Regions from separate parts of the Kitasatospora sp. NPDC059577 genome, predicted to be linked through region 1. Evidence: predicted binding sites of a transcription regulator. Region 1 holds the regulator's gene; the other holds the start of a gene.
The links. Region 1 encodes HrcA, which represses chaperone genes, less so after heat shock. Its sites were predicted from a motif close to TTNGCACTCNGNNNNNCNGAGTGCNAA; they were not measured.
Positions count from the first base shown of each region.

Region 1 (14,895 bases):
CAGCGACCGGTAGCGCTCCAGGACGCCGGCCCAGTCCACGCCGGCCAGGTCGGGGCGCCAGAAGTTGTCCCGCATCAGCCGGCCGTTCTCGGCGAACATCTGCCGCCACTCGGCGGCCGGGTCGACGGTGACCCGCAGCCGGGCGAGGTCCACGGCGGTCTCGTCGTCCTCGCCGGCCGCCTTGTGGTCGGCCGGGACGATCCGCAGCTCGCCCTCGTCCAGCACGGCGACCCGGCTGCCGTCCCCGCTGACCGCGAAACCGTCGACGTCGTGCACCAGTTGCTCGGCCCGGCGCTTCTTCAGGTCGAAGCGCTCCAGCACCGGCCGGGGCCGATCGTCCTCCAGGGAGGCCGCCTCGTCGCCGAGTTCGCCGAGCAGCGGGACCCTGGTCCACAGCAGGCCGTCCTTGGCGGCCCGCAGGGTGCCGAACAGGCCGCCCTCGACCGGGAACGGGACGATCCGGTCGGCGATGCCGTCCAGGTCCACCCTGGTCACCGGTGCGGCGTCGCCGCCGCCCTCCTCACCGTCGGCCTTCTTGGCCCGCGGCTCGTCCTCCTCCCCGCCGAGCGGGCGCCCGGCCCGCTGCGGGCCGAACGGGGACGGCGTGTCGGCCGCCAGCGTGATCAGGTACGGGCGGCAGCCGTTGGGGAACGACAGGTCGAAGACGTGCGAGTCGTAGACCGGGTCGAAGTTGCGCACCGACAGGAACGCCAGGTAGCGGCCGTCCGCGGTGAAGGCCGGCGAGGTGTCGATGAAGCGCTGCTGGGTGGCCTCGCTCACGGTGCGGGTGGCCAGGTTGGCCAGCACGATCTGGCGCAGCGAGTACGGGCCCAGCCCCGGCACCGGCCGCGACCAGGCCAGCCAGGCCGAGTCCGGGCTGAAGACCAGCCCGCTGACCTCGCCGTCGGTGCTGCGGTCCAGCTCGTGCACGGTGCCGTCGGCGAGCGCCACCAGCAGCACCCGGCCGTCGTGCACGCCGAGCGCGGCCTGCTTGCCGTCCGGGGAGACCGCCAGCGCGTTGACCCGGCCGAGCTGCCCGGCGGCCAGCCGGCGGCGCTCGGCGCCGTGCACGGCGGGCGCGAACTCCAGGGCGTCCTCGCCCTCGGCGTCGGACACCCAGAGCACGCCCTGGGAGCCGTCCTCGCCCGGCACCACCCGCACCAGGCGCCCGCGCACGCCCGGCGTCTCGTCCAGCACCCGGGCCGGGCCCTCGCGGTGGGTCAGCCAGTGCACGCTGCCGCGCACCACGACGGCGCTGGCCCGGCCGGTGCGGTCGGGGGCGACGGACTCCAGCCAGTGCGCGGCGGGCACCGGGCGGGGGCGGCGGCCGCTGCGCGGGCCGGCCAGCCGGATGTCCAGGCGGCGCGGCTCGGCGCCGGCCAGGTCGTCCAGCAGCCAGACGTCACCGGCCCGGTGGAACACCACCCGGGTGCCGTCGGTGGCGGCGTTGCGGGCGTAGAAGCCGTCCGTGCCGGTGGTGTGGCGGCGCAGGTCGGTGCCGTCCGGGAGGCTGGACCACAGTTCGGCGACGCCCTCGTGGTCGGACAGGAAGGCGATGCGGCCGCCGTCCCCGCCGGCCACCCACAGGGGCGAGGACAGCTGCCCGTCCAGCTCCTCGTGGACCCGGGCGAACTCCTCCCGGCCCAGCCACAGCTTGCCCGCCCGGCCGCCCCGGTAGCGCTTCCACCAGGCCGGTTCGCGGATCGCGGCGCTGGCCAGCAGCACCCGGTCGCCGCCCGGCTCGAAGGCGATCCCGCCGACCGGCCCGTACGGCAGTCGCGCGGGCTCGCCGCCGTCCGGCGGCACGGCGTGCGCCCAGGTGCGGCGCGGGGTGGCCTGGCCGGCGGTGGTGGTGGCGATCGGGCGGCCGTCGGCCGTCCAGCCCTGGACCCGGGTCTGGCCACTGCCCCAGTGGGTGAGCCGGCGGGACGGGCCGCCGTCCACCGGCACCACGTGCACCTCGGGCGCGCCGTCCCGGGTGGAGGTGAAGGCGATGTGCCGCCCGTCCGGGGAGAACCGGGGGTCGTGGACCGGCAGGTGGTCGGCCGTCAGCCGCCAGGCCCGGCCGCCCTCCAGCGGGGCGAGCCAGAGGTCGTTCTCGGCGACGAAGGTGACCAGGTCGCCGTGCAGGTGGGGGTGGCGCAGGTAGGCGCCCGCGGGGGTGCTCAGGGAGTCCGTCACGCGGCCAGGGTAGGCACGTACGCGTACGAGCCGCCGGGCTTTTCGGCAGAGTCGGGCCACTCGGGCGAGCCCGCTGGACCCGGCCGCGGGACCGTAGTACGGCGGGCTACGCCCAGCGGCCGGTGCGTCCCAGCAGCAGCGCGCCGGCGGCCACCCCGGCGGTGGAGGTGCGCAGCACCGAGGGGCCCAGCCGGTACGGCTTCGCTCCCGCGTCGGCGAACGCGGCCAGTTCCTCCGGGGACACCCCGCCCTCCGGGCCGACGACGAGCACGAGGTCGCCGGCGGCGGGCAGCGCGGCGTGCGCCAGCGGTTCGGCGCCCTCCTCGTGCAGCACGGCGGCGAACGCGGCCCCGGCGAGCACCGGTGCCAGCTGCCTGGTGGTCATCGGGTCGCGCACCTCGGGGAAGCGCAGCCGACGGGACTGCTTGCCCGCCTCCCGGGCGGTGGCCCGCCATTTGGCGAGCGCCTTGGCGCCGCGCTCGCCCTTCCACTGGGTGATGCAGCGGGAGGCCGCCCAGGGGATCACCACGTCCACGCCGACCTCGGTCATGGTCTCCACGGCCAGTTCGCCGCGGTCGCCCTTCGGCAGCGCCTGGACGACGACGATCCGCGGCGCGGGCTCCGGCTCGCGCCGCACCGCGGCGACCGCGACGTCGATCGCGTCCTTGCCGTGCACCGCGGCGACCGTTCCGTCCACGCCGAGCCCCCGTCCGTCGGCGAGGGTCACCGCCTCACCGGCCTCCAGGCGCTTCACCGCGGCCGCGTGCCGCCCCTCCGGGCCGTCCAGGCGCACCAGCGCGCCGGGCGCGGCGGCGGCGATCCGTTCGGTCTCGACGACGAAGACGGGCGCGGTCATGCGGGGGCACCTTTCCGGGGCGGGGCCTGGGGCGGGAGGGGGAACCGGCGGGGGCACGCGAAAGGGGTGCCGGGGTCGGCCCCCGGCACCCCCGCGCGACGGCTACCGGCCGTTGAAGGCGTCCTTCAGCCGGGAGAACAGGCCCTGCTGGCCGGGCGCGAACTGGCCGGAGGGCCGCTCCTCGCCGCGCAGCACCGCCAGGCGGCGCAGCAGCTCCTCCTGCTCGGGGTCGAGCTTGGTGGGCGTCTTCACCTCGACGTGCACTATCAGGTCGCCCCGGCCGCCCCCGCGCAGGTGGGTGATGCCGCGGCCGTGCAGCGGGATCGACTGGCCGGACTGGGTGCCGGGCCGGATGTCGACCTCCTCCAGGCCGTCCAGGGTCTGCAGCGGCACCTGGGTGCCGAGCGAGGCAGCCGTCATCGGGATGGTGACGGTGCAGTGCAGGTCGTCGCCGCGCCGCTGGAAGATCGCGTGGGCGGACTCGGCGATCTCGACGTACAGGTCGCCGGCCGGGCCGCCGCCGGGGCCGACCTCGCCCTCGCCGGCCAGCTGGATCCGGGTGCCGTTGTCGACACCGGCCGGGATCTTGACGGTCAGGGTGCGACGGGCGCGGACCCGGCCGTCGCCGGCGCACTCCGGGCACGGGGTCGGCACGACGGTGCCGAAGCCCTGGCACTGCGGGCAGGGGCGGGAGGTCATGACCTGGCCCAGGAAGGACCGGGTGACCTGGGAGACCTCGCCCTTGCCGCGGCACATGTCGCAGGTCTGGGCGGAGGTGCCGGGGGCCGCGCCCTCGCCGCTGCACGTGGTGCAGGTGACGGCGGTGTCGACCTGGAGCTCCTTGGTGGTGCCGAACGCGGCCTCCTCCAGGGTGATCTCCAGCCGGATCATGGCGTCCTGGCCGCGGCGGGTGCGCGAGCGCGGGCCGCGCTGGCCGGCCGCGGCGCCGAAGAAGGCGTCCATGATGTCGGAGAAGCCGAAGCCCGCCGCGCCCGCGCCGAAGCCGCCAGCGCCGCCCCCGCCCGGGGACAGCGGGTCGCCGCCGAGGTCGTAGACCTGGCGCTTCTGCGGGTCGGAGAGCACCTCGTAGGCGGCGTTGATCTCCTTGAACCGCTCCTGCGTCTTCGGGTCCGGGTTGACGTCCGGGTGCAGTTCGCGTGCCAGGCGCCGGAACGCCTTCTTGATCTCGTCCTGCCCCGCATCCCGTCGGACGCCGAGTACCGCGTAGTAGTCCGTGGCCACCAAATGCTCCGCTTGTTCCGCCTGTAGTAGTGCTGCGACTGGACGCCGTCAGGATGTCCGACGGCTGTTTGCTACGACTCGGCCAGGATCTGACCCACGTACCGCGCCACCGCCCGCACCGCCCCCATTGTGCCCGGGTAGTCCATCCGGGTCGGACCGATCACACCCAGTTTGGCCACGCTCTCGTCGCCCGAACCGTAACCGACCGACACGACCGAGGTGGAAATCAGCCCTTCGTAGGCGTTCTCCCGCCCGATCCGGACCGTCATCGCGGCGTCATTGGTCTCACCCAGGAGGCGGAGCAGGATGACCTGCTCCTCCAGGGCCTCCAGCACCGGCTGGATGGTGAGGGGGAAGTCGTGGCCGAAGCGGGTCAGATTGGCCGTGCCGGCCAGCATGATCCGTTCCTCGTTCTGTTCCGCGAGCGTCTCGAACAGGGTCGCCAGGACCGTGCTGACGGTCGGCCGGTCGGCCTGCTCGAACATCGCCGGGAGTTCCTCCAGCAGCCCCGGGACGTCCGGGAGGAGGCGGCCGGCCGCTCTGCCGTTCAGCGCGGTCCGCAGGTCCGCCAGGACCGTCTCGCCGACCGTACCCGGGCAGTCGACCATCCGCTGCTCGACCCGGCCGGTGTTGGTGATCAGCACCAGCATCACCTTGGCCGGGGCCAGCGCCACCAGCTCGATGTGCCGGACGGTCGAACGCGTCAGCGACGGGTACTGGACGACCGCGACCTGCCGGGTCAGCTGGGCGAGCAGCCGCACGGTGCGCGCGACCACGTCGTCCAGGTCGACCGCGCCGTCCAGGAAGTGCCGGATCGCCCGGCGCTCGGGGGCGCTCATCGGCTTGACCTCGGCGAGCCGGTCGACGAAGAGGCGGTACCCCTTGTCGGTCGGGATGCGGCCGGCGCTGGTGTGCGGCTGGTGGATGTAGCCCTCCTCCTCCAGCGCCGCCATGTCGTTGCGGACCGTCGCCGGCGAGACCCCGAGATTGTGCCGCTCCACGAGGGCCTTGGACCCGACCGGCTCCTCGGTGCCCACGTAGTCCTGCACGATCGCGCGGAGCACGGCGAGCTTGCGGTCGTCCAGCTGGCGGACCTCTCCGGCCATGGGGCACGCACCTCCGTCTTCGCACGTTGTCCGTCTGTGTCCCTGAGTGCTGCGGGCCGCTCCGGGAGGCCCCGGTCCTGGCACTCTGAACGCGCGAGTGCCAGAACCGTACCTGCCAGTGTAAGGCCCGGGTCCTACGGCAGGAACGGCCGGACCGGAGTGATCCTGCCCGCAGTTCCGGGTACGGCCCGCGGGACGGGGAGCGTTCACGCTTCCCGGCGCGGGGGTGGTGCCTCGCGGCCGTCCGGGTGGCAGCATCGAAAGCGACGGCGAATGGAGGAGCAAGCGATGTCGAGCTCGGGCCAGCACACCCGTTTCGCGCCCGACCGCGGCCTGACCGGCCGCATGGTCGCCACGATGTTCGTGATCGGGCTGCTGTACGTCGGTTTCACCGGCCTGCTGATCGCGCTGCTGCGCGGCGCATGGCCGCTGATCGTCCTGATCTCCGGCGGGCTGTTCGTGGCCCAGTTCTGGTTCAGTGACAAGATCACCGAACGGGCCATGGGAGCCCACCAGGTGTCCCCGGAGGACTTCCCCCAACTGCACGGCACGATCGACCGGCTCTGCGCGCTGGCCGACATGCCCAAACCCCGCGTGGCGGTCGCCGACAACGACATGCCCAACGCCTTCGCCACCGGCCGCAACCCGCAGAACGCGGTGGTCTGCGTCACCACCGGCCTGCTGCGCCGGCTGGAGCCCGAGGAACTGGAGGGCGTCCTCGCGCACGAGCTGTCCCACGTCGCCCACCGGGACGTCGCGGTGATGACGATCGCCGGCTTCCTCGGCGTGCTCGCCGGCGCGATGACCAGGATCGCCGTGTACGGCGGGTTCATGGGCGGCGGCCGCAACAACAACGACCAGAACACGGCGATCCTGGCGCTGATCATCCCGCTGGTCTCGATGGTCGTCTACGCGATCAGCTTCCTGCTCACCCGGCTGCTGTCCCGCTACCGCGAGCTGGCCGCCGACCGCGCCGCCGCCCAGCTCACCGGCCGGCCCAGCGCGCTCGCCTCGGCGCTCACCAAGGTGACCGGGCAGATCTCCGCCATCCCCACCGAGGACCTGCGCAAGTCGCAGCCCTACAACGCCTTCTACTTCGCGCCCGCGCTGAGCGCCCGGGAGACGGCCTCGCAGCTGTTCTCCACCCACCCGACGCTGGAGACGCGGCTGGCGCAGCTGGCGAAGATCTCCGAGCAGCTCGGCCGCTGACCGTCCGAGCACACGAAAGGACCGCCGTGGGAATCCTGGACGCCCTGTTCGGCCGCACCAAGCCCGTCAAGCCCGACCTCGACCAGCTGTTCGGCGTGCCGTCCGCCGCGCTCACCCTGGAGGCCGCCACCGGCTTCCTGCCCACCGGGCTCGGCTCGGTCTGCTTCGCGGCCGTCGAGGGCGCGGCCTTCGTCCAGGTGGAGCAGCAGGTGCGGGCGCTGCTGGACGCCGACACCGAGCGCGGCGGCGTCCCGGTGGAGGCCTCCAAGGACGACTACGGCTACTCGTGGCTGCTCGCCCGGCACTCCCCCGGGGAGCTGCCGGAGCTGGTGAACGACCTGCACGCGGTCAACAGCGAACTGGAGGCGAACGGCTTCGGGCCGCAGCTGCTCTGTTCGCTGGTCGGCTTCCGCGACGCGCAGGGGCAGTCGCTGGCCCTGGTCTACCTCTACAAGCGCGGCACCTTCTACCCGTTCGCCCCGATGCCCGGCGGCGGGGAGAAGCGCAACAGCCCGCTGGAACTGCAGGTCAACGCGATGCTGGGGAACGACCTGCGGCTGGAGAAGGACCTGAGCCGCTGGTTCCCGGTCTGGGGCGCGCCGGGCCTCTGACGCACCGTCCGCCCTCCCTATGATCACCCGTATGCGCAGCCGCCAGTACGGACCCGACCTGACCCCACCGTGGAAGAAGCAGACCCCCGCCCCGGAGGTGCCCGCCGAGCGGGACCTGGTGGTCGAGGAGGCGGCGACCGGCTTCTGCGGGGCCGTGGTGCGCTGTGAGAAGACCGCCGAGGGGTTCACCGTCACCCTGGAGGACCGCTTCGGCAAGCACCGGGTGTTCCCGCTGGTGCCGCGCGGCTTCCTGCTGGAGGGCTCGGTGGTCACCCTGGTCCGTCCCGCCGCCCCCGCGGCGCCCCGCACGCCCGGCCGCACCGCCTCCGGCTCGGTCGCCGTGCCCGGCGCCCGCGCCCGGGTCGCCCGGGAGTCGCGGATCTACGTCGAGGGCCGGCACGACGCCGAGCTGGTCGAGCGGGTCTGGGGCGACGACCTGCGGATCGAGGGCGTCGTGGTGGAGTACCTGCGCGGCATCGACGACCTGCCCGCGATCGTCGCCGACTTCGCCCCCGGCCCCGGCCGCCGCCTCGGCGTCCTGGTCGACCACCTGCTCCCCGGAACGAAGGAGCACCGCATCGCCGCGCAGGTCACCGGGGAGTCCGTCCTGGTCGTCGGCCACCCCTACATCGACGTCTGGCAGGCCGTGAAGCCCTCCTCCGTCGGCATCCCCGGCTGGCCCGCCGTCCCCCGCGGCGAGGACTGGAAGGAGGGCACTTGCCGCCGCCTGGGCTGGCCGGTCGACACCCCGGCGGCGTGGAAGCGGATCCTGTCCGGCGTGGACAGCTACAAGGACCTGGAGCCCGAACTGCTGGGCCGGGTCGAGGAACTGATCGACTTCGTGACGCTGCCGGATCAGGCGTAGATCCGGAACTCCGAGGTGTCGAGCGTGACGCCGAGCACGTCGACCTCGATCGGATCGCCGAACTTGCTGGTCCGTTCGGCCCAGTACACGGGGACACCGGAAGCCGTGTCAGTGGTCGGATCCGTGAGGAGCACGCACACGCCCCTCAGCGGGTCGACGATGAGGTACGCCGGGATCCCGCCCTGGGCGTACATCTCGCGCTTGGTCCGGTAGTCCCGGTGCACGCTGGTCCTGGAAACCACCTCGACCGCCACGGTCACCGCGGAGGCGGGCAGCAGACGGCCCGCCTCCGGGACGACACCCCGCTCGAAGACGACCAGATCCGGCTGGGGTTCGCCGGCCTCGCCGGAGATGATCAGATCCTGGGTGTCTGCAGCGCCCGGAACCGTGCGTAGGGAGTCTGGTGCTGAATCGCGGAGACGATGAGGTTGTGGACCGTGTCCGGCCCGGCCGTCATCACGATTTCCCCCCGGATGAGCTCGGCCTTGACGCCCTCCGGAGCCTCCAGGCTCTCGAAGATCCCCGTCATCCGGCCATCGATGGCGGTCATTGCGCGCTCCCTCCGACGGCTGACACCACGTCAACGAACGTCAGTCCACGAGGTCACGCACGACCCCGTCGGCCAGCAACCTCCCCCGGAGGGTGAGGGCGGCGCGGCCCCGCCGGTAGGGCTCCTCGGCGAGCAGGCCGTCGGCAAGGGCCCGGTCGGCGGCCTTCCGGCCGGTGTCGGTGAGCAGGTCGAGGGCGACGCCCTCGACCAGGCGCAGCTCCAGCAGGACGCGTTCGACGCGGCGGTCCTCGTCCGCCAGGACCTCGCGGCCCAGCGCCGGGGTGCGGCCCTCGGCGAGGGCCTGCGCGTAGGCGGCCGGGTGCTTGGCGTTCCACCAGCGGACGCCGCCGACGTGGCTGTGCGCGCCGGGGCCTGCGCCCCACCAGTCGGCGCCGGTCCAGTAGAGCTCGTTGTGGCGGCAGCGGCCCTCGGGGGTGGTGGCCCAGTTGGAGACCTCGTACCACCGGTACCCGGCGGCGGAGAGCGCCTGCTCGGCGATGAGGTAGCGGTCGGCGTGCACGTCGTCGTCGATCATCGGCAGTTCGCCGCGCTTGACCCGGGCGGCGAGCTTGGTGCCCTCCTCGACGATCAGGGAGTACGCGGAGACGTGGTCCGGTCCGGCGCCGATCGCCGCGTCCAGGGAGGCCCGCCAGTCGTCGTCGGACTCGCCCGGGGTGCCGTAGATCAGGTCCAGGTTGACGTGCTCGAAACCGGCCTCGCGGGCCTCGGCGACGCAGGCCTCGGGGCGGCCCGGGGTGTGGTGGCGGTCGAGCAGGCTCAGCACGTGGGGCCGGGCGCTCTGCATGCCGAAGGAGATCCGGTTGTAGCCGCCCTCGCGCAGCTCGGCCAGGTACGCCGGGTCGACGGACTCCGGGTTGGCCTCGGTGGTGACCTCCGCGTCCGGGGCGAGCCCGAACTCGTCGCGGATCGCGGCGAGCATCTTCACCAGGTCGCGGGCGGGCAGCAGGGTGGGGGTGCCGCCGCCGAGGAAGACGGTGCGCACCGGCAGTTCCGCGTCCCCGAGCACCCGCCGGGCCAGCCGGACCTCGGCGACCACGTTGTCGGCGTACGTCTCCTGGGAGGCGACGGCCCCGGAGGAGCGCAGCTCGGTGGCGGTGTAGGTGTTGAAGTCGCAGTAGCCGCAGCGGCTGGCGCAGTACGGCACGTGCAGGTAGAAGCCGAACGGCCGGCTGCCGAGCCCGGCGAGGGCGTGCGCGGGCAGGGAACCGTCGGACGGCACGGGTTCGCCGTCGGGGAGTGCGGAGGGCATGCCCCCATTGTCCCGTACGGCCCGCAGAACTCCCGTACGGTCCGCGGCGCACGCGCGGACCGTACGGGGACGGGGTGGGTCAGGCCTCGTTGGCGCCCGCGTACATCGCGGTCACGGCGTCGGCGTAGGTCCGCTCCACCACCGGGCGCTTGATCTTCAGGCTCGGGGTGAGCTCGCCGTGCTCGATGTCGAGGTCGCGCGGCAGCAGGTGGAACCTCTTGATCGTCTGCCAGCGCTGCAGCCCCGCGTTGAGCCGCTTCACGAAGCCCTCGATCAGCTCGTGGACGGCCGGCTCGGCGGCCAGCTCGGCGTAGGACCTGCCCGCCAGGCCGTGCTCGGCGGCCCACGGCATGAGGACCGCCTCGTCCAGGCCGATCAGCGCGGTGCAGTAGTTGCGGCCGTTGCCGATCACCAGGATGTTGCTGACGAACGGGCAGACCGCCTTGAACTTGCCCTCGACCTCGCTGGGCGCCACGTACTTGCCGCCGGAGGTCTTGAACAGGTCCTTCTTGCGGTCGGTGATCCGCAGGAAGCCGTCCGGGCTGAGCTCGCCGATGTCCTCGGTGTGGAACCAGCCGTCCGGCTCCAGCACCTCCGCGGTCTTCTCCGGCAGGTTGTGGTAGCCGCGCATGATGCCCGGGCCGCGCAGCAGGATCTCGCCGTCCTCGGCGATCCGCACCTCGGTGCCGGGCAGCGCGCGGCCCACCGTGCCGATCCGCACGTCCTCCTCGCGGTTCACGCAGGAGCCGGCGCTGGTCTCACTGAGGCCGTAGCCCTCCAGGATCGGCACGCCCGCGCCGAGGAAGAAGTAGCCGATCTCGGGGGCGAGGGCGGCGCTGCCGGAGACCGCGCCGCGCAGCCGCCCGCCGAAGGCCGCCCGGATCTTCGCGTACACCAGCTTGTCGGCCAGCGAGTGCTGCACCCGCAGCCCGAACGGGGCGGTGCCGGTGCCGGTGGCGACGCGGCTCTCCTGGACGGCCCGGGCGTGCTCGCGGGCGACCTTGGCCGCCCACAGGAAGATCTTGTACTTGGCGCCGCCCTCGGCACGGGCCTTGCCCGCGATGCCGTTGTAGACCTTCTCGAAGATGCGCGGCGCCGAGGCCATGATGGTCGGCCGGATCACCGGCAGGTTGTGGATGATCCGGTCCACCCGGCCGTCCAGCGCCATCACGTGGCCGGTGGCGATCTGCCCCGAGATCAGCGTCTTGCCGAAGACGTGCGACAGCGGCAGCCACATGAACTGCACGTCGTCGGAGCGCAGCAGCCCACTGGCCTCCTGCGCCCGGCCCTCGTACGCCCAGCAGTCGTGCACCAGTCGCACGCCCTTGGGGCGGCCGGTGGTGCCGGAGGTGTAGATCAGGGTGGCCAGCTGTTCCTTGCCCAGCCCCTCGACGGCCTTCTCGACCGCGTCCGGGTGCTCCGCCAGGTACTCGGTGCCGCGCCGTTCCAGCTCGGCGAGGGTGAGCACGTCGAGGCCGGCCGCGTCGGGGGCCTCGTCGGGGGCGTCGAACAGGACGACGGTGCGCAGCTCGGGCAGCTTCTCCAGCTGCGCGGCGGCCTTGGCCAGCTGGGCGGCGTTCTCCGCGAACAGCGCCCGGGAGCCCGAGTCGGACAGGATGAAGGCGGTCTCGTCCTCGTTGGTGCTCGGGTAGACGGTCGTGATCGCGGCGCCCGCGCACATGGCGCCGAGGTCCGCGAGGACCCATTCGAGCCGGGTGGACGACGCCAGGGCGACCCGGTCCTCCGGCTGGATGCCGAGCGCCATCAGACCGGCGGCCACCGCCTTGACCCTGGTCGCGGTCTGCGCCCAGGTCAGCGAGCGCCACTGCTCCGCGCCGGGCGCGCCGTCGGCGGCCTGCTCGTCGACCGGGGCGGGGTAGCGGTAGGCCTCGCCGTTCGGGGTCGCGGCGACCCGCTCCAGGAACAGGTGGGCGACGGATGCGGGACGCCCGGCGACGAGGTCGGGCCTGCCGGAGTCGATCAAGGACTGCGCGGAACTCAACGAGGACCTCCGGGGGCGGGTGGCCGTCTGAGGGATTGTCTCGGCGGCCGTGGGGGCGGTCACCGGGCCCCGGGTTCACCTGGACGGTACCGGTCGGTAACAAGGGGGCAACCAGCAGCCTAGGGGGAAACCGGTCATTCCGTAAGGGGGCGAAGCCGGACGGCACGCCCCGACGGCACCGGTGACCACGCCGCGCCGACGGACGCGGCCCGCGTGGAAACCAACGAGCGAACTGCCGGACGGTTCGGCAAAAGCCCGGCAAACCCCCGGTTCCCACACGCCGAATGGCCTGTACGACGCTACAGAAGAACGAGAATTGGGGTGCGAACCCGACCGGCGACGACAAGAGTGTGCAAGTGCTGATCAGACTGCTGAGGGCGTACCTGCGCCCCTACTCCCGACCGATCACCCTGCTGGTGCTCCTCCAGCTGGTGTCCACCCTCGCGGCGCTCTACCTGCCGACGCTCAACGCCGACATCATCGACGACGGCGTGGTCAAGGGCGACACCGGCTACATCCTGCGAGTCGGCGGGGTGATGATCGGCGTGACCGTCCTCCAGGCGCTCTGCTCCATCGGCGCCGTCCTCATCGGCTCCCGCGTCGCCATGGCCTTCGGCCGGGACGTCCGCGCCGCCGTCTTCGACCGGGTGCAGAGCTTCTCCGCCCGCGAGGTCGGCCAGTTCGGCGCCCCCTCCCTGATCACCCGCACCACCAACGACGTCCAGCAGATCCAGATGCTCGCCCTGATGAGCTTCACGCTCATGGTCGCCGCACCGATCATGTGCGTCGGCGGCATCATCATGGCGCTCAACCAGGACGTCCCGCTGTCCGGCCTGCTGCTCGCCGTCATCCCCGCCCTCGCCGTCGTCGTCGTCCTCCTGGTCCGCGCGCTGCGCCCGCAGTTCCGCAGCATGCAGGAACGGATCGACACCGTGAACCGGGTCCTGCGCGAACAGATCACCGGCATCCGGGTCATCCGCGCCTTCGTCAAGGACGGCCAGGAACAGGCCCGCTTCGCCACCGCCAACGAGGACCTCACCGACGTCGCCCGCCACGTCGGCCGGCTGATGGCCGTCATGTTCCCCGCCGTCATGCTCGTCGTGAACGTCTCCAGCGTCGCCGTCCTCTGGTTCGGCGCCCACCGCATCGACAGCGGTGCCATGGAGATCGGCGCGCTCACCGCCTTCCTCTCCTACCTGATGCAGATCCTGATGAGCGTCATGATGGCCACCTTCATGTTCATGATGGTGCCCCGCGCCGAGGTCTGCGCCGAACGCGTCCAGGAAGTCCTCGGCACCGAGTCCAGCGTCGTCCCGCCCGCCACGCCCACCACCGAGGTCCCCCGCCGCGGCAACCTCGAACTGCGCGCCGTCGACTTCCGCTACCCCGGTGCCGAGGCCTCCGTCCTGCGCGGCATCGACCTCACCGCCCGCCCCGGCGAGACCACCGCCATCATCGGCTCCACCGGCAGCGGCAAGTCCACCCTCCTCGGCCTCGTCCCCCGGCTCTTCGACGCCACCTCCGGCCAGGTCCTGCTCGACGGCATCGACGTCCGCGAGCTCGGCGCCGACACGATCGCCGACAACGTCGGCATCGTCCCCCAGAAGCCCTACCTGTTCACCGGCACCGTCGCCAGCAACCTCCGCTACGGCCGGCCCGACGCCACCGACGAGGACCTCTGGCACGCCCTGGAGATCGCCCAGGCCAAGGACTTCGTCGAAAAGCTCCCCGAAGGCCTCGACGCCCCCATCGCCCAGGGCGGCAGCAACGTCTCCGGCGGCCAGCGCCAACGCCTCGCCATCGCCCGCGCCCTCGTGCGCAAGCCCTCCGTCTACCTCTTCGACGACTCCTTCTCCGCACTCGACTACGCCACCGACGCCAGACTGCGCAAGGCCCTCTCCCGCGAGACCTCCGACGCCACCGTCCTGATCGTCGCCCAGCGCGTGTCCACCATCCGCGACGCCGACCGGATCGTCGTCCTCGACGAGGGCGCCGTCGTCGGCACCGGCACCCACCGCGAACTGATGGCCGACAACCCGACGTACCGGGAGATCGTGCTCTCCCAGCTCACCGAGCAGGAGGCGGCGTGACCAGCCCCGGAAGCCCCACCGCGGACACCGCGGACACCGCGAAAGCCGATCTGACCAAACCCGGCCCGGCACCGGCCGCCCCGGCCAAGGCCGCCGGCGGACTGACCACCGACTCCCAGGCCGCCGCCGCCCGCCGCGGCCCCGCCGGCCCCGGCCGCTTCATGGGCGGCCAGGGCGCCGAGAAGTCCATGGACTTCAAGGGCTCCGGCAAGCGCGTCCTCGGCCTGCTGCGCCCCGAACGCAACATCCTCGTCGGCGTCCTGCTCCTCGGCGTGCTCGGCATCGGCTGCGCCGTCATCGGCCCCAAGATCCTCGGCAACGCCACCGACCTGATCTTCGCCGGCGTCGTCGGCGCCCGCTTCGCACCCGGCACCTCCAAGGCCCAGGTCATCGACGGACTGCGCGCCCACGGCCAGGGCGGCGTCGCCGACCTGCTCTCCGCCGTCGACTTCACCCCCGGCCAGGGCATGGACTTCGGCGCCATCGGCACCGTCCTGCTCTGGGTGCTCGGCATCTACGTCGCCTCCGCCGTCTTCGGAGTCTTCCAGGGCCGCCTGGCCACCAAGGCCATCCAGCTCGCCAGCTACCGGCTGCGCCAGGACGTCGAGGCCAAGCTCGCCCGGCTGCCGCTCAGCTACTTCGACAAGCAGCCGCGCGGCGAAGTCCTCAGCCGGGTCACCAACGACATCGACAACATCGGCCAGTCCATGCAGCAGACCATGGGACAGGTCGTCAACTCGCTGCTCACCGTGGTCGGCGTGCTGGCCATGATGTTCTGGATCTCCCCGCTGCTCGCCGTGATCGCCCTGGTCTCCGTGCCGGTCTCGGTGGTCGTCGCCACCAAGGTCGGCAAGAGGGCGCAGCCCCAGTTCGTCCAGCAGTGGAAGTCCACCGGCCAGCTCAACGCCCACAT
Region 1 is NZ_JBHWBZ010000052.1:36,400-51,294, reverse strand. It holds gene ACFV0O_RS30910 (S41 family peptidase) at 1-2,181, opposite strand, end outside; gene ACFV0O_RS30905 (16S rRNA (uracil(1498)-N(3))-methyltransferase) at 2,288-3,037, opposite strand; gene dnaJ (molecular chaperone DnaJ) at 3,140-4,279, opposite strand; gene hrcA (heat-inducible transcriptional repressor HrcA) at 4,351-5,385, opposite strand; gene htpX (zinc metalloprotease HtpX) at 5,674-6,594, shown strand; gene ACFV0O_RS30885 (hypothetical protein) at 6,621-7,205, shown strand; gene ACFV0O_RS30880 (DUF3097 domain-containing protein) at 7,237-8,070, shown strand; gene ACFV0O_RS30875 (Uma2 family endonuclease) at 8,061-8,390, opposite strand; gene ACFV0O_RS30870 (hypothetical protein) at 8,426-8,620, opposite strand; gene hemW (radical SAM family heme chaperone HemW) at 8,661-9,890, opposite strand; gene ACFV0O_RS30860 (AMP-dependent synthetase/ligase) at 9,970-11,892, opposite strand; gene ACFV0O_RS30855 (ABC transporter ATP-binding protein) at 12,249-13,982, shown strand; gene ACFV0O_RS30850 (ABC transporter ATP-binding protein) at 14,144-14,895, shown strand, end outside.

Region 2 (14,895 bases), on a different contig from region 1:
ACGCGTACCGGATCATCGACGCGGACGACGTGCTGTAGCCGACGCGCCGTAACCGGGGGAACGCTCAGTAGCGGACACCGTCGCGCCCGAGGAAGATCACGCGCGCGGCGGTGTCCAGGGCGATGCCGACGTTGCGGACGGCGGTGCTCAGCCGGTTGTGGTGACGCCCGGCGGCGGCGGTGGCGCCGGCCGGGCCGGTCCGGGGGTTTCTGTTCTGGGTGCTCATGTCTTCAACGGTAGGCACCCGACCGGCCGCCGGCATCACTCCAAAGGCCGTATCCGCCGCGGCGGGGCTCGTCCTCAGGATGTACGGCGCCCCCGGGGATCCCGGAGGGCGAACCCCGAGGCCGCCCGCCCCCGACCCTGACCTGCGGAGCTGGAACACCGGGCCCGACAGGTCTAAGATCGTCCGTCTGCCCCCTCCCGAACCGTGGTACCTGCTGAAGTCCCGCAGGCAGCCGGGGGAGGCGCCGACCGCACGATGGGCCCCTCCTGTCCGTCGTCGGGCAAGGAGGGACGGTCGGCCGTACCCCACCGTGAGCTCCATCGATCCGCTGCGCCCGCCACCGGGACAGCCGGAAAGGTTCGCTGTGCCCGCCACCCCCACCACCACCGACCCCCTCCAGCGCGAACGCGACCACCTGGCCTCGTCCCGGGCCGCGCTGCGAGCGATGCGCGAGGACGTCGAGTCGCTCGACCTGCGCGACGTGACCGGCACCTGGGTGTCCGCCGCCGTCCTCCACAACCAGATCGAGGCGAGGATCGCCGCCCTGGCCGACCTCTCCCACACCCCGCTGTTCTTCGGCCGCCTGGACTACCTGCACCCGATCAGCGAGGAGCTCTCCGAGGGCGGGGGCGGGGAGAACTTCTACATCGGCCGTCGGCACGTCCACGACGCCGACGGCGACCCGATGGTGATCGACTGGCGGGCGCCGGTCTCCCAGCCGTTCTACCGGGCCAGCCGCACCGAACCGATGGACGTCGAGCGGCGGCGCCGCTTCGGCTACACCGGCGGCGAACTCACCGCCTACGAGGACGAGCACCTCACCGACCCGGCCGAGACCGACACCTCCTCCGCCCTGCTCGCCGCCGAGATCGAGAAGCCCCGCGTCGGCCCGATGCGCGACATCGTGGCCACCATCCAGCCCGAGCAGGACGAGATCGTCCGCTCCGACATCACGGGCACCATCTGCGTCCAGGGCGCGCCGGGTACCGGGAAGACCGCCGTCGGCCTGCACCGCGTCGCGTACCTGCTGTACGCGCACCGCGAACGCCTGGCCCGGACCGGCACCCTGGTGATCGGGCCGAACAACGCCTTCCTGTCCTACATCGAGCAGGTGCTGCCCGCCCTCGGCGAGCTGGACGTCGCCCAGGCGACCGTGCAGCAGCTGGTCGGGCACGTCGAGGTCCGGGGCGAGGACGGCCCGGAGTCGGCCCGGCTGAAGGGCGACGCCCGGATGGCCGAGGTGCTGCGCCGGGCCGTGCGGGCGGGCATCGCGCTGCCCACCGAGCCCTGCGTGGTGGTCCGCGGCTCCCGCCGCTGGCGCGTCCCGGTGTACGAACTCGTCGAGATCATCGAGGAGTTGAAGGACCGTGAGGTCCGCTACGGCGCCGCCAGGGACGCCCTGCCGCAGCGCATCGCGCACGCCGTGCTGCTGAAGATGGAGCAGGGCGGCGAGGCCCCGGACGACCGGGTGCAGGACGCGGTGGCCCGCAACACCGCGGTCAAGGCGGTGGTCAAGGAGTGCTGGCCCGCCGTCGACCCGGCGAAGCTGGTGCTGCGGCTGCTCTCCGACCCGGAGTTCCTGGCCGCCTGCGCCGAGGGCGTGCTGACGCCCGAGGAGCAGCAGGCGGTGCTGTGGCCCAAGCCCGGCCGCTCGGTGAAGACCGCCCGCTGGACGCAGGCCGACGCCGTCCTGGTGGACGAGGCGAACGACCTGGTGCAGCGCACGCCCTCGCTCGGCCACGTGGTGCTGGACGAGGCGCAGGACCTCTCCCCGATGCAGTACCGCGCGGTCGGCCGCCGCTGCACCACCGGCTCGGCGACCGTCCTCGGCGACCTCGCCCAGGGCACCACCCCGTGGGCGACCGCGAGCTGGCCGGACGCCCTGCACCACCTGGGCAAGCCGGAGGCGCACGTCGAGGAGCTGACCAAGGGCTTCCGGGTGCCGGAGGAGGTCATCGCGTACGCCTCCCGGCTGCTCCCGGCGATCGCTCCGGGCCTGGCCCCGGCCACCTCGGTCCGCGACACTCCCGGTTCGCTGACCATCCGCCGGATCGCCGAAGGGGAGCCGGCCGACGCGGTCGAGGCGGTCGTCGCCGCCTGCCGGGAGGCACTGGAGCACGAGGGCTCGACCGGCCTGATCGCCGCCGACGCCCGGATCCCGGTGTTCGCCGAGGCACTGGCCGCGGCGGGCCTGCCGCACCTCGCCCCCGGCACCGAGACCAGCGCCGAGGCCCGACTGACCCTCGTCCCGGCCTCGCTGGCCAAGGGTCTGGAGTACGACTACGTGGTGCTGGACGAGCCGGCCGCGGTGATCGCCGGCGAGCCGGACGAGCGGACCGGACTGCGGCGGCTGTACGTGGCGCTGACCCGCGCCGTCTCCGGGCTGACCGTGCTGCACAGCGAACCGCTGCCCGAGCGGTTGCGCTGACGACGACGGGCCGGTCCCGCGCCGCGGGACCGGCCCCACCGGTGGGCGCTCAGGCGTCGATCGAAGCCCGCCACTCGGCGACCTTGGCCGGATCCACCGGCGAGCGCCAGCCGTCGGCCCGCACCGCGCCGCCGACGTGGAAGGCGTCGAAGCCCTCCGCCCGGAGCTCCTTCAGGTGTTCGGCCCGCAGGCCGCCGCCGATCAGGATCCGCTGCCGGTACCCGGGCTCGCCGGCCCGGGCCAGTTCGCCCGACAGCACGGCGCGCCCGGCGTCCACCCCGGCGGCCGAGCCCGAGGTGAGGAAGGTGTCCAGCCCGGGCAGTGCGCCGACGGCGGCCCGCAGGGCGGCCCGGTCGGCGCTGTGGTCGATCGCCCGGTGGAAGGTCCAGCGGCAGCCGGCCACCGCCTCGGCGACGGCCGCGGTGGCGGCGAGGTCGACGGCGCCCGTGGCGTCGAGGAAGCCGAGGACGAACTCCTCGGCGCCCTCGGCCCGCAACGCGGCGGCCCGGGCGCACAGTTCGTCCAGGTCGCCGGGGGTGAAGCCGTCCCGGACCCGGAGCATGACGCGCAGTGGGATGCCGACGGCGGCCCGGATCCGGGCGAAGTCCTCGACGGACGGGGTGAGTCCGTCGGCGGCCATGTCCGTGACCAGTTCGAGCCGGTCGGCGCCACCCGATTCGGCGGCCTGGGCGTCCTGGGGCGTCAGCGCGATGACTTCGAAAATTGGTCTAGACATATCAGTAGGTTGCCACATGCCGCCGGCCCCGGCGAGACCGCACCCCGATCCGGCCGTACCGGGTCGGCGTCCCCGCCGCGCCGGCCCCGGGCAACCCCCGCCGTCCGTGCCGACAACCCCCGTCAGGCCGGACCGTGGGCCGCCGCGACGGCCGGCCGCCGGCCGGACCGGTGCACCGCCAACGCCACCAGCACCAGCAGTCCCAGCGCCGGCACCGCCACCGGGAGCAGGTTCGAGACCCCGTGGGCCTCACGCCAGATGTTGAACAGGCACCCCGGCCCGGTCACCACCAGCACCGTCACCCCCACGGCCGTCGGCACCGTCCGGCCGCGCAGCCCGGCGAAGGTCAGCAGCAGCGGCGCGACGAGCATCACCACCACCCACCCCCGGTCCAGCGGGAAGGTGGTGTCGTCCCAGTTCTGGGCCGCCTCCAGCAGTCCGCCCGCCACCGCCGCGGCCAGCACCAGCCCGGCCGTCCGCCCGGTCGGCCGGGGCAGCAGGTCGGTCGGCGCGGCGACCAGCAGCAGCGCGGCCGCCACGAAGGGCAGCGAGGCCATCCCGACGTATCCGACCCACCACAGGTCGAAGTGCGAGGTGAGCACGGCTTCGCCCAGCTGGCGCAGCCCGATGACGCCCAGGACCAGCGCGGTGGCCCGCACCGCCGTCCAGCGCCCCAGCAGGGCCGCCACCGCGAGCAGCAGCGCGGCCACCGGCGGGGCGAACGCCCGGACCTGGTTCCCCAACGAGTCGTCCCAGGCGAGCCAGCTGGTGGTCCGGTCCACGGTGGCCAGCCAGGGCACCATCGTGGCGCCGACCACCGCGCCGGCGATCATCGGCGCGGCCAGGGCGAGCAGCCGGCCGGCCGCCGAGGCGCCGGTCAGCCCGAGCCGCACCCGCAGCCCGTACACGGCCAGGCCGAGCACCTCCCGGGCGACCGCCGCGCGACCGCCCTCCGCCGTCGTGTCGGCGAACACCTCGGTCAGCTCCTCGCCGCGCTCCCGGCGGTACTGCGCCGGGTAGAGCTGCAGCGCGGCCCGCAGCACCACCGAGGGCGCGGCACCGATCACCGGCATGGTCATGAGAGTCCTCCTCCCGACGCGGGCCGCCCCTGCGACCCGGCACTCCCCGGCAGCATCGCCCGGATCCTCGCCAGCCGGCGCTCGGCCTCGGTGGCGACCGCCCGCAGGCGCCCGGCCTCCGCGGCCAGCGCCTCCCGCCCGGCGCCGGTCAGCGCGTAGGTGCGCCGGGCGCGACCGTCCACCACCTCCTCGGCGGCGACCTCGATCAGGCCCTGGCCCAGCAGCCGGTCGAGGGCGCCGTAGAGGGTGCCGGTGCGCATCTTGACCCGGCCGTCGGAGATCGCGGCGATCTCCTGGATGAGCGCGTAGCCGTGCCTCGGGGCATCGGCCAGCGCGGTGAGCAGAAGCAGCGTCGGCTCCTGCATGGAGCGTTCAGTCATACGTCTACATATATCGCCGACCGGCACATCCCGTCCACCGGAACGACCCGCCACAATGGCCCGCATGCCGACGCACACGCCCACCACCGAGACCGACCTGCTCACCGCCTGGACCGCCCTGCTGCACCGCTGCGGCGCCGCCGACGACCCCGGGCCGTACGGCCGGGAACTGCTGCGCCGCTGGTCGGAACCCCAGCGCCGCTACCACACAGCCGAGCACCTGAGCGCGGTCCTACGGCACGTCGACGACCTCGCCGGGCACGCCTGCGACCCGGACACCGTCCGCCTCGCAGCCTGGTTCCACGACGCCGTCTACCGCCCCGACCGCACCGAGAACGAGGAGCGCAGCGCCGCCCTGGCCGTCCGCGCGCTCACCGCCGCCGGCCTGCCCGCCGCCCGGGTCGCCGAGGTCGAGCGGCTGGTCCTGCTCACCGTCGGCCACGACCCGGCCCCCGGCGACCGCGACGGCGAGGTGCTCTGCGACGCGGACCTCGCCGTCCTCGGCGGCACCCCCGAGGCGTACGCGGCGTACGCGGCCGCCGTCCGGGAGGAGTACGGCTTCGTCCCGGAGCCGGACTTCCGCGCCGGCCGCGCCGCCGTCCTGCGCGGGCTCCTGGCCCTGCCCGCGCTCTACCGCACCCCCGCCGCCCACGAGCGCTTCACGGACGCCGCCCGCGCCAACCTGACGGCCGAACTCCAGCGGCTGGAGGACTAGGGCAGCTTCCCGACCGGCGCCACCACCGCGCCCTGCTTGCCGCACACCCAGTGCGGATCGGGCCCCAGCTCCGGCTCCACGCCCAGCGCGTGCGGGTCCCCGTCGGCCGCGCACTCGCTGCACAGCGGCCAGCGCCCGTACGCCTCCAGCAGCGCGTCCTGGACGTCCTGGGCGACCAGTCCGAGCACGTACTCGGTGCCGTCCGGCCACTGCTCCAGCCACCAGCGGCGGTGCGTCACGGCCTGCTCCACCAGCGAGACGACGGCGGCGTCCGCCACGTCCCGCGCGGTGAGGTCGGCCAGGATCAGTGCCCGCGCGTTGTGCAGGGCGGTCTCGATGTCGTCAGCAGCCATCCGTCCATTCTCCGTCGACCCGTCGCAACGCCGAAACGCCGCGTGGGCGGCCCCCCGAAGGGAACCGCCCACGCGGACGAGGTACCACCGATCCGATCGGAACGATCAGGATCAGAAGTCCATGTCACCGCCCGGCATGCCGCCGCCGGCGGCCGCAGCGGCCTTCTCCGGCTTGTCGGCGATGACGGCCTCGGTGGTGAGGAACAGCGCCGCGATGGAGGCGGCGTTCTGCAGCGCGGAGCGGGTGACCTTGGCCGGGTCGATGATGCCCACGGCGACCAGGTCGACGTACTCGTTGGTGGCGGCGTTCAGGCCGTGACCGGCGGGGAGGTTGCGAACCTTCTCCACCACGACGCCACCCTCCAGGCCGGCGTTGGTCGCGATCTGCTTGATCGGCGCCTCCAGCGCGACCTTGACGATGTTGGCACCGGTGGCCTCGTCGCCCTCCAGCTCCAGCTTGTCGAAGGCGACACCGGCCTGCAGCAGGGCGACGCCACCACCGGCGACGATGCCCTCCTCGACGGCGGCCTTGGCGTTGCGGACGGCGTCCTCGATGCGGTGCTTGCGCTCCTTGAGCTCCACCTCGGTGGCCGCGCCGGCCTTGATGACGGCCACGCCGCCGGCCAGCTTGGCGAGGCGCTCCTGGAGCTTCTCGCGGTCGTAGTCCGAGTCGCTGTTCTCGATCTCGGCGCGGATCTGGTTCACGCGGCCGGCGACCTGGTCGCTCTCGCCGCCACCGTCGACGATGGTGGTCTCGTCCTTGGTGATGACCACCTTGCGGGCGGTGCCCAGCAGGTCGATGCCGGCGTTCTCCAGCTTGAGGCCGACCTCCTCGGAGATGACCGTGCCACCGGTGAGGATGGCGATGTCGCCGAGCATGGCCTTGCGGCGGTCGCCGAAGCCCGGGGCCTTGACGGCGACGGACTTGAAGGTGCCGCGGATCTTGTTCACGACCAGGGTCGACAGGGCCTCGCCCTCGACGTCCTCGGCGATGATGACGAGCGGCTTGCCGCTCTGCATGACCTTCTCCAGCAGCGGCAGGAGGTCCTTGACCGAGCCGATCTTGGAGTTGGCGATGAGGATGTAGGGGTCCTCGAAGGTCGCCTCCATCCGCTCCAGGTCGGTGGCGAAGTAGGCCGAGATGTAGCCCTTGTCGAAGCGCATGCCCTCGGTGAGCTCAAGCTCCAGACCGAAGGTGTTGCTCTCCTCGACGGTGATGACGCCTTCCTTGCCGACCTTGTCCATGGCCTCGGCGATGAGCTCGCCGATCTGGGTGTCAGCGGCGGAGATGGAGGCGGTGGAGGCGATCTGCTCCTTGGTCTCCACGTCCTTGGCCTGGGCCAGCAGCTGGTCCGAGACGGCGGCGACGGCCTTCTCGATGCCGCGCTTCAGGGCCATCGGGTTGGCGCCGGCGGCGACGTTGCGCAGACCCTCGCGAACCAGGGCCTGGGCGAGCACGGTGGCGGTGGTGGTGCCGTCACCCGCGACGTCGTCCGTCTTCTTGGCGACCTCCTTGACGAGCTCCGCGCCGATCTTCTCGTACGGGTCCTCGAGCTCGATCTCCTTGGCGATGGAGACACCGTCGTTGGTGATCGTGGGGGCGCCCCACTTCTTCTCCAGCACGACGTTGCGGCCCTTGGGGCCGAGCGTGACCTTCACCGCGTCGGCGAGCTGGTTCATGCCACGCTCAAGGCCGCGGCGAGCTTCCTCATCAAAGGCGATGATCTTGGCCATCAGAAGTGGTCCTCCGGGACACGGTCGACTGCTCGGACCAAGGGGTGCCCGCGACGGACGGCCCTGGTGTGCGGGGGTCTTTTCCCCTACCGCTCCCGGGGGCCTCACCGACCCGGTCCGCTGTCACTCTCACGCTGTGAGTGCTAACGCCAATGATTAGCACTCCGGGTGGTCGAGTGCAAGCCCCGCCGCCGACCCGCGAGCCGCCGCGGAGCCCGCCCCGGGGCCGTCCGGGAACGGCCGGAAACGCCGGGAACACGCCGGGAACACGCCGGGAACACCCGGGAACGCCGACGGGCCCGCACGACGCGTGTCGTGCGGGCCCGTCGAGAAGCGAGTGGTCACCAGCCCTGGGCCGGGCCGAGCTCCTGGAGTCGGAAGGGGTCAGACCGCCGCGCGAACCATGTCCGCCTGCGGGCCCTTCTGTCCCTGGGAAATCTCGAACTCGACCCGCTGGCCCTCCTCGAGGGTGCGGTAGCCGTCCATCTGGATCGCGCTGTAGTGGACGAAGACGTCCGCACCACCGTCGACCGCGATGAAGCCGTAGCCCTTCTCCGCGTTGAACCACTTGACGGTGCCCTGAGCCATTCCGAACTCCCCTAGTGCTGTGCTGGCCCTTCACGTGCCCGCAGGTCGCGGGCCCGGGTTGGTTTGAAGGCCGGCCCGGGGAACCCCCCCTGGGCGCAGCCGTGCACGCCGCAGCCCTCCGCGCGGGGCGCCGAACGGCGTCCGGTGAGCGGGTGACTGCGTCGACCGCCGCTGAATGTATCCGGACCGACGCCCTCTGCAACAGGGTCAACCGCCGGTAATTCCACTGCCCGATCAAGGGACAGGACGGGCCGAATCGGAAAAATATCGGCATTTCACGCCGGACATAGCGGACGAATTACCCAAATCCCCGCGGTAATTCTGACATCGGCCTGACATGATTGCCGGGCCGGTCTCACCGGCCGGACGCGCCCGGGCGGAACGGCGCGGGCGGTCGAGAGGGAACCCCTGTTCCCAACCGAGCGACACTCTACTCCGACTCGACTCGGAAAGATTCCAGCCGGAATGCAACCGGCCACCCGTGCGCACGGAGAACGGAATTCCGTACGCACGGGTGGCCGAATGGCGGGGATTCGCGGCTCAGCAGCCGCCGGCCACCGCCGGAATGATCGAGACGCCGGCGCCGTCCTTGATCTCGGTCGCCAGGCCCTCGGCGAAGCGCACGTCGTCGTCGTTCACGTAGACGTTGACGAAGCGGCGCAGCTTGCCGGTGTCGTCCAGCAGGCGGGCGGCGATGCCCGCGTGGTTCTTCTCCAGGTCGGCGATGACCTCGGCCAGGGTCGCGCCCTGGGCGGTCACCTCGGCGGCGCCGCCGGTGTAGGTGCGCAGGATGGTGGGGATGCGGACGTTGGCGCTCATGGCTCTCCTAGCGGGGTGGGGCCTTGCGGGGCGGGCCCCCGGGTGGCGGGGCCGGGACGGGGGAGGTTCAGGCGGACACGAGGCCGGCGGCGCGGAAGGAGTCCAGCGTCGGGCGGATGACGGCGGTCATCCCGGCGTCGGAGACGGCGTCCAGGGTCTTCAGGCCGTCGCCGGTGTTGATCGCGACGGTCTCCTTGGCCGGATCCAGCTGCCCGGTCTCGACCAGCTTCTTCAGCACGCCGACGGTCACCCCGCCCGCGGTCTCGGCGAAGATGCCCTCCGTCCGCGCCAGCAGCCGGATCGCCGCCACGACCTCGGCGTCCGTGACGTCCTCGACCGCGCCGCCCGTGCGGCGGGCGATGTCCAGCACGTACGGGCCGTCGGCCGGGTTGCCGATCGCCAGCGACTTGGCGATGGTGTCCGGCTTGACCGGCCGAATCACGTCCCGGCCGGCCTTGAAGGCCGCCGACACCGGCGAGCAGCCCTCCGCCTGGGCGCCGAAGACCCGGTACGGCCGGTCCTCGACCAGTCCGAGCTTGATCAGCTCCTGCAGCCCCTTGTCGATCTTCGTCAACTGCGAGCCCGAGGCGATCGGGATCACGATCTGCTCCGGCAGCCGCCAGCCGAGCTGCTCGCAGATCTCGTACGCCAGCGTCTTGGAACCCTCGCCGTAGTACGGCCGCAGGTTGACGTTGACGAAGCCCCAGCCCTCCCCCGCCGGGTCGCCGATCAGCTCCGAGCAGAAGCGGTTCACGTCGTCGTAGTTGCCCTCGATGCCGATCAGCTCGCCGCCGTACACCCCGGCCATGACGACCTTGCCCTGCTCCAGGTCGTGCGGGATGAACACGCAGGACCGGAACCCCGCCCGGGCGGCCGCCGCGCCCACCGCGCCGGCCAGGTTGCCGGTGGAGGAGCAGGACAGCGTGGTGTAGCCGAACGCCCGCGCCGCCTCGATGGCGCACGCCACCACGCGGTCCTTGAACGAGTGCGTCGGGTTCCCGGAGTCGTCCTTGATGTGCAGCTGGGCGGTGAAGCCGAGCTCCCGGCCCAGGTTGTCCGCCTTCACCAGCGGGGTCCAGCCCGGGTTCAGGTTCGGCTTGGACGCCACGTCGGCCGGCACCGGCAGCAGCGGCGCGTAGCGCCAGACGGACGTCGGACCGGCCTCGATCCGCTTGCGCAGCTCCTCCGCGCCCTCGCTGCCGAACTCGTAGGCGATCTCCAGCGGGCCGAAGCACTCCAGGCACGCGAAGCTGGGACCGAGCGGGAAGCGGGTGCCACACTCGCGACAGGACAGCGCGGCGGCCGGGCCGAGGTCCACGGGTCGGGGTCCCCCCGGCCGAAGGCTGGGGGAGGGTGCGACAGTGTCGATAGCCATGATGGCGAGGCCTCTCTCCTCATCTTCCCCGTAGCGCGGTCGCGCCACAGGCCGGAATTGGCACCTGTCCCGCCGGGGCCTGTATGACGACAGCCGCGCGAGAAGGTTGCCGGGACGTCAACGGGCCGTTCCCTCAGTCCCTCTGGATGAGCTTGTGAAATTGTGGTGGCGCTCAGCGGTGACCCCGGCGTGCAAAGGTCCGACCGCTGTACGAAGACTGTATCCGAAGGCGTCAATCCTGAACGGGACCGTCCGCCACGCGAGATGACCCGTCCCACCCGACCCGCCGAGGAGACTTCCGTGCCCGCCGAACCGACTCCCGCACTGCTCCCGCAGGCGGCGTCCTGGCTGCGCCGCCGCTCCTGGAGCGCCGCCGACCGGCCGGTCCGCACCCTCCTCGCGGCCAAGGAGCGCACCGGGCGCACGGTCAGCGTGGTCCTCCCCGCCCTGGACGAGGAGGCCACCGTCGGCGACATCGTCCGCACCGTCCGCCGCGAACTGATGGAACGCCTCCCGCTCGTCGACGAACTCGTCGTGGTCGACTCCGGCTCCGTCGACGCCACCGCCGCCGTCGCCGCCGAGGCCGGCGCCCGGGTGGAGCACCGCGACGCCATCCTGCCCCGGCTGCCCGCCGCCCCCGGCAAGGGCGAGGTGCTCTGGCGCTCGCTGCTGGTCACCCGCGGCGACATCGTCTGCTTCGTGGACGCCGACCTGCGCGAGTTCGACCCGGCCTTCGTCTCCGGCATCGTCGGCCCCCTGCTGACCGACGAGTCCATCCACCTGGTCAAGGCCATGTACGACCGCCCGCTGGAGACGGAGTCCGGCGCCGTCGTCCCGGCCGGCGGCGGCCGCGTCACCGAACTCGTCGCCCGCCCCCTCCTCAACCTCCACTGGCCGGAGCTCGCCGGGTTCGTCCAGCCCCTCGGCGGCGAGTACGCGGCCCGCCGCTCACTGCTCGAACGGCTGCCCTTCCCGACCGGGTACGGCGTCGAACTCGGCCTGCTGGTAGACGCGTTGGAACTGGTCGGCCTGGACGCCCTGGCCCAGGTGGACGTCGGCGTCCGGCACCACCGCCACCAGGACGGCCAGGCCCTCGGCCGGATGGCCGCCACCATCTACCGCACCGCCCTCGAACGCCTCGACCGCGCCCACCGGCTCAAGGCCTCCGCCGACCTGGTCCACCCCCAGCTCACCCAGTTCACCCGCGACCCGGACCCCCGCCCCCGGACCCCGGCCGGGGACACCCCCATCTTCACCCCCCGCACCTACGAGATCACCGCCCTGGAACGCCCCCCGATGCACACCGTCCCCGAATACGCCACCCGGCACTGAGGGGTTTGCCACGCCGGAGCCCCGGCAACATCCCAACCATGGGCGATCTCACGACCGAACGTTCGAGTGCGACCGGCACCGCCCCCGTCCTGGTGGCCTCCAACCGGGGACCGGTGTCCTTCAGCACCGCCGACGACGGCACGCTGACCCTGCGGCGCGGCGGCGGGGGGCTGGTGTCCGGCCTCTCCGCGATCGACGACCCGAACGCCGTCTGGGTCTGCGCGGCCCTCAACGCCGCGGACCGCAGAGCCGCCGCGCAGGCCCCCGACGGCCGCCTCGACCTGGCCGGCCACGACGTCGGCGGGCAGGCCGTCCGGATGCTGGACATCGACCCCGAGACCTTCGCCCGCGCCTACAACGGCGTCGCCAACTCCACCCTCTGGTTCGTCCACCACCTGCTCTACGCGACCCCCACCGCGCCCGCCTTCGACGCCGGGTTCCGCACCGAGTGGGCTGCCTACCGGGCCTACAACGCGGCCTTCGCCGAGGCGCTGGCTGCCGAAGCCGCCCCGGACGCCGCGGTGCTCGTGCAGGACTACCACCTCTCCCTGGCCCCGGCCCTGCTCCGCGCCGCCCGTCCCGACCTGCGGATCGGCCACTTCTCGCACACCCCGTGGGCCCCGCCCGAGTACTACCGGATGCTGCCCGACGACGTCGGCCGTGACGTCCTCACCGGCATCCTGGGCGCCGACCGGGCCGGTTTCCTCACCGAACGCTGGGCCCGCGCCTTCGCCGCCTGCTGCGAGGACCTGCTCGGCGCCGCCGTCGACCACGAGGCGCTCACCGTCACCCACGACGGCCGCACCACCCGCCTGGGCGTGCACGCCCTCGGTGCCGACGCCGACTTCCTGCGCGAACGCTCCCGCCGGCCCGACGTGGACGAGCGCCTCGCCATCCTGCGCGAGGCCGTCGGCGACCGCCGCACCATCGTCCGGGTCGACCGCACCGAGCTGAGCAAGAACATCGTCCGCGGCCTCCAGGCCTACCGGCACCTGCTCCGCACCCGCCCCGAGTGGCACGACCGGGTGGTCCACATCGCGTTCGCCTACCCGTCCCGGACCGACCTGGCCGAGTACCGGGACTACACGGCGGCCGTCCGGCGCCTCGCGGGGGAGATCGACGCCGAGTTCGCCACCCCCACCTGGAAGCCGCTGATCCTGCACGTCGACGACGACTTCCCGCGTTCCCTGGCCGCCTACCGCCTGGCCGACGTGGCCCTGGTCAATCCCATCCGGGACGGCATGAACCTGGTGGCCAAGGAGGTCCCCGTGGTCTCCGACCGCGGCTGCGCCCTGGTCCTCTCCCGGGAGGCCGGCGCCTACGCGGAACTCGCCGACGACGCCCTGACGGTCAACCCGTACGACGTCATCGCCACCGCCGACGCACTGCACACCGCCCTCACCATGCCCGAGGCGGAACGCGCCGACCGGACCAAGCGCCTCGCGGCGGCGGCCACCGCGCTCCCCCCGCAGCAGTGGTTCCTCGACCAGCTCAACGCGCTGTGAGCGCCTGACCCAGCGATTCCAGCAGTTCCACCACGCCGGCCGGGCCCGGGACCACCAGGTCCGCCCGGTCGGCGAGTTCGCGCACCGGTGCGTCCCCCACCGCCGCGCTGCACACCAGCAGCCCGGCCATCCCCTCGCCCCGCAGCTTCTCCACCGCCGCGAAGGCCGCCACGTCCCCCAGGTCGTCCCCCGCGTACAGCACCGATCCGGCGGCCCGTTCCCGGAGGAAGCCGGTCAGCGCCGCCCCCTTGTCCACGCCCGGCGGCCGCAGTTCCAGCACCAGCCGGCCGGGTTCCACCACCAGTCCGTGCTCGGCCGCCAGCGCCCCGACCGGCGCCCGCAGCAGTTCCAGCGCCTCCTCGGGCGCCGCCGTCCGCCGGGTGTGCACGGCGACCGAACGGCCCTTGTCCTCCAGGCCGGTGCCCTCGGGCGCCCCGGACCGCGCCAGCACCCCGGGCAACGCCTCCCGCGCACCCGCCACCCCGGGGTGCACCTGAGGCGCCGTCAGCTCACCGTCCTCCCACCGCTCGGCGCCGTAGTGTCCCAGCACCACGACCCCGGGCACCCCGGCCAGTCCCCCGTACTCCACGGCCAGCGCCGCAGGCCGTCCCGTCACCACCACCACGGCCCGCACCTCGGATGCCAGCACCCGCAGCGCGCCGGCCACCCCGGGGTGCGCGCGGGCCAGGCTCGGGTCGGCCACGATCGGTGCCAGGGTCCCGTCGAAGTCCAGGCCGATCACGGTGTCCCGGGGCGCCCGCAGGATCGCCCGCACCCCGTCCCGCCCGGCCTCGGTCCCCGGCACCCACGTCTCTTCGAATCCCATACCGAGGCCCTTACCCCCGGTCCCGGCACGGAACGCCCGCGTCGAACGCCCGCGTCAGCGGGCCTCCCGCCGGGCGGCCCGCACCCGCCGCAGGCGGTTCACCAGCACCGGGGCGTGCGCCAGCGCCTCCTCCCGGTCCAGCAGCGCGTTCAGCAGCTGGTAGTACCGGGTCGAGGAAAGCCCCAGCTCCTCCCTGATCGCCCGCTCCTTGGCCCCCGCCGTCCGCCACTGCCGCCCCTCCAGCGCCAGCACCGCCCGATCCCGCTCGCTCAGCTCGCCCACCGCGCACACCTCCGCCCGCCACTACGGAGTGTCATTCTCCCGCGCGACCCCGACACACAGTGCTCGCCCCACCGCTTCGCCGGCCCGGCTAGCGTCATCCCCATGACCACGCCCAGCTTCGCCGTGCACATCCCCGCCGCCGACCTCGAACCCGACCCGCTCGACCCCGCGCAGATCGTCTCCGGCACGCCCGAGGTCACCGGCCGGGTCCTCTCCGAGTCCGCCGACGGCCGACAGCTGCGCGGCATCTGGCAGATCACCCCCGGCGTGGTCACGGACGTCGAGGCCGACGAGATGTTCGTGGTCCTCAGCGGCCGGGCCACCATCGAGGTCGAGGGCGGCTCGACCCTGGAGGTCGGTCCGGGCGACTGTGCGGTGCTGCGCGAGGGCGACCGCACCACCTGGACGGTCCACGAGACCCTCCGCAAGGCCTACGCGATCACGCTCCCCTGAGCGCGTTCCCCCTGACCACGCTCCCCCTGATCACGCTCCCGCCGGACGCGTTCCCCCGAGCGCG
Region 2 is NZ_JBHWBZ010000056.1:51,024-65,918, forward strand. It holds gene ACFV0O_RS32285 (DNA repair helicase XPB) at 1-38, shown strand, start outside; gene ACFV0O_RS32290 (hypothetical protein) at 65-226, opposite strand; gene ACFV0O_RS32295 (HelD family protein) at 591-2,654, shown strand; gene ACFV0O_RS32300 (copper homeostasis protein CutC) at 2,704-3,390, opposite strand; gene ACFV0O_RS32305 (hypothetical protein) at 3,513-4,469, opposite strand; gene ACFV0O_RS32310 (PadR family transcriptional regulator) at 4,466-4,849, opposite strand; gene ACFV0O_RS32315 (hypothetical protein) at 4,905-5,564, shown strand; gene ACFV0O_RS32320 (hypothetical protein) at 5,561-5,917, opposite strand; gene groL (chaperonin GroEL) at 6,029-7,651, opposite strand; gene ACFV0O_RS32330 (cold-shock protein) at 8,036-8,239, opposite strand; gene ACFV0O_RS32335 (MoaD/ThiS family protein) at 8,780-9,058, opposite strand; gene thrC (threonine synthase) at 9,126-10,433, opposite strand; SAM riboswitch class I at 10,450-10,586, opposite strand; gene ACFV0O_RS32345 (glucosyl-3-phosphoglycerate synthase) at 10,758-11,765, shown strand; gene ACFV0O_RS32350 (trehalose-6-phosphate synthase) at 11,804-13,270, shown strand; gene otsB (trehalose-phosphatase) at 13,257-14,096, opposite strand; gene ACFV0O_RS32360 (DUF3263 domain-containing protein) at 14,151-14,378, opposite strand; gene ACFV0O_RS32365 (cupin domain-containing protein) at 14,481-14,831, shown strand.
Region 2: groL (chaperonin GroEL) is a predicted target of HrcA. The motif match lies at 7,808-7,834, and genes of this name have one in related genera.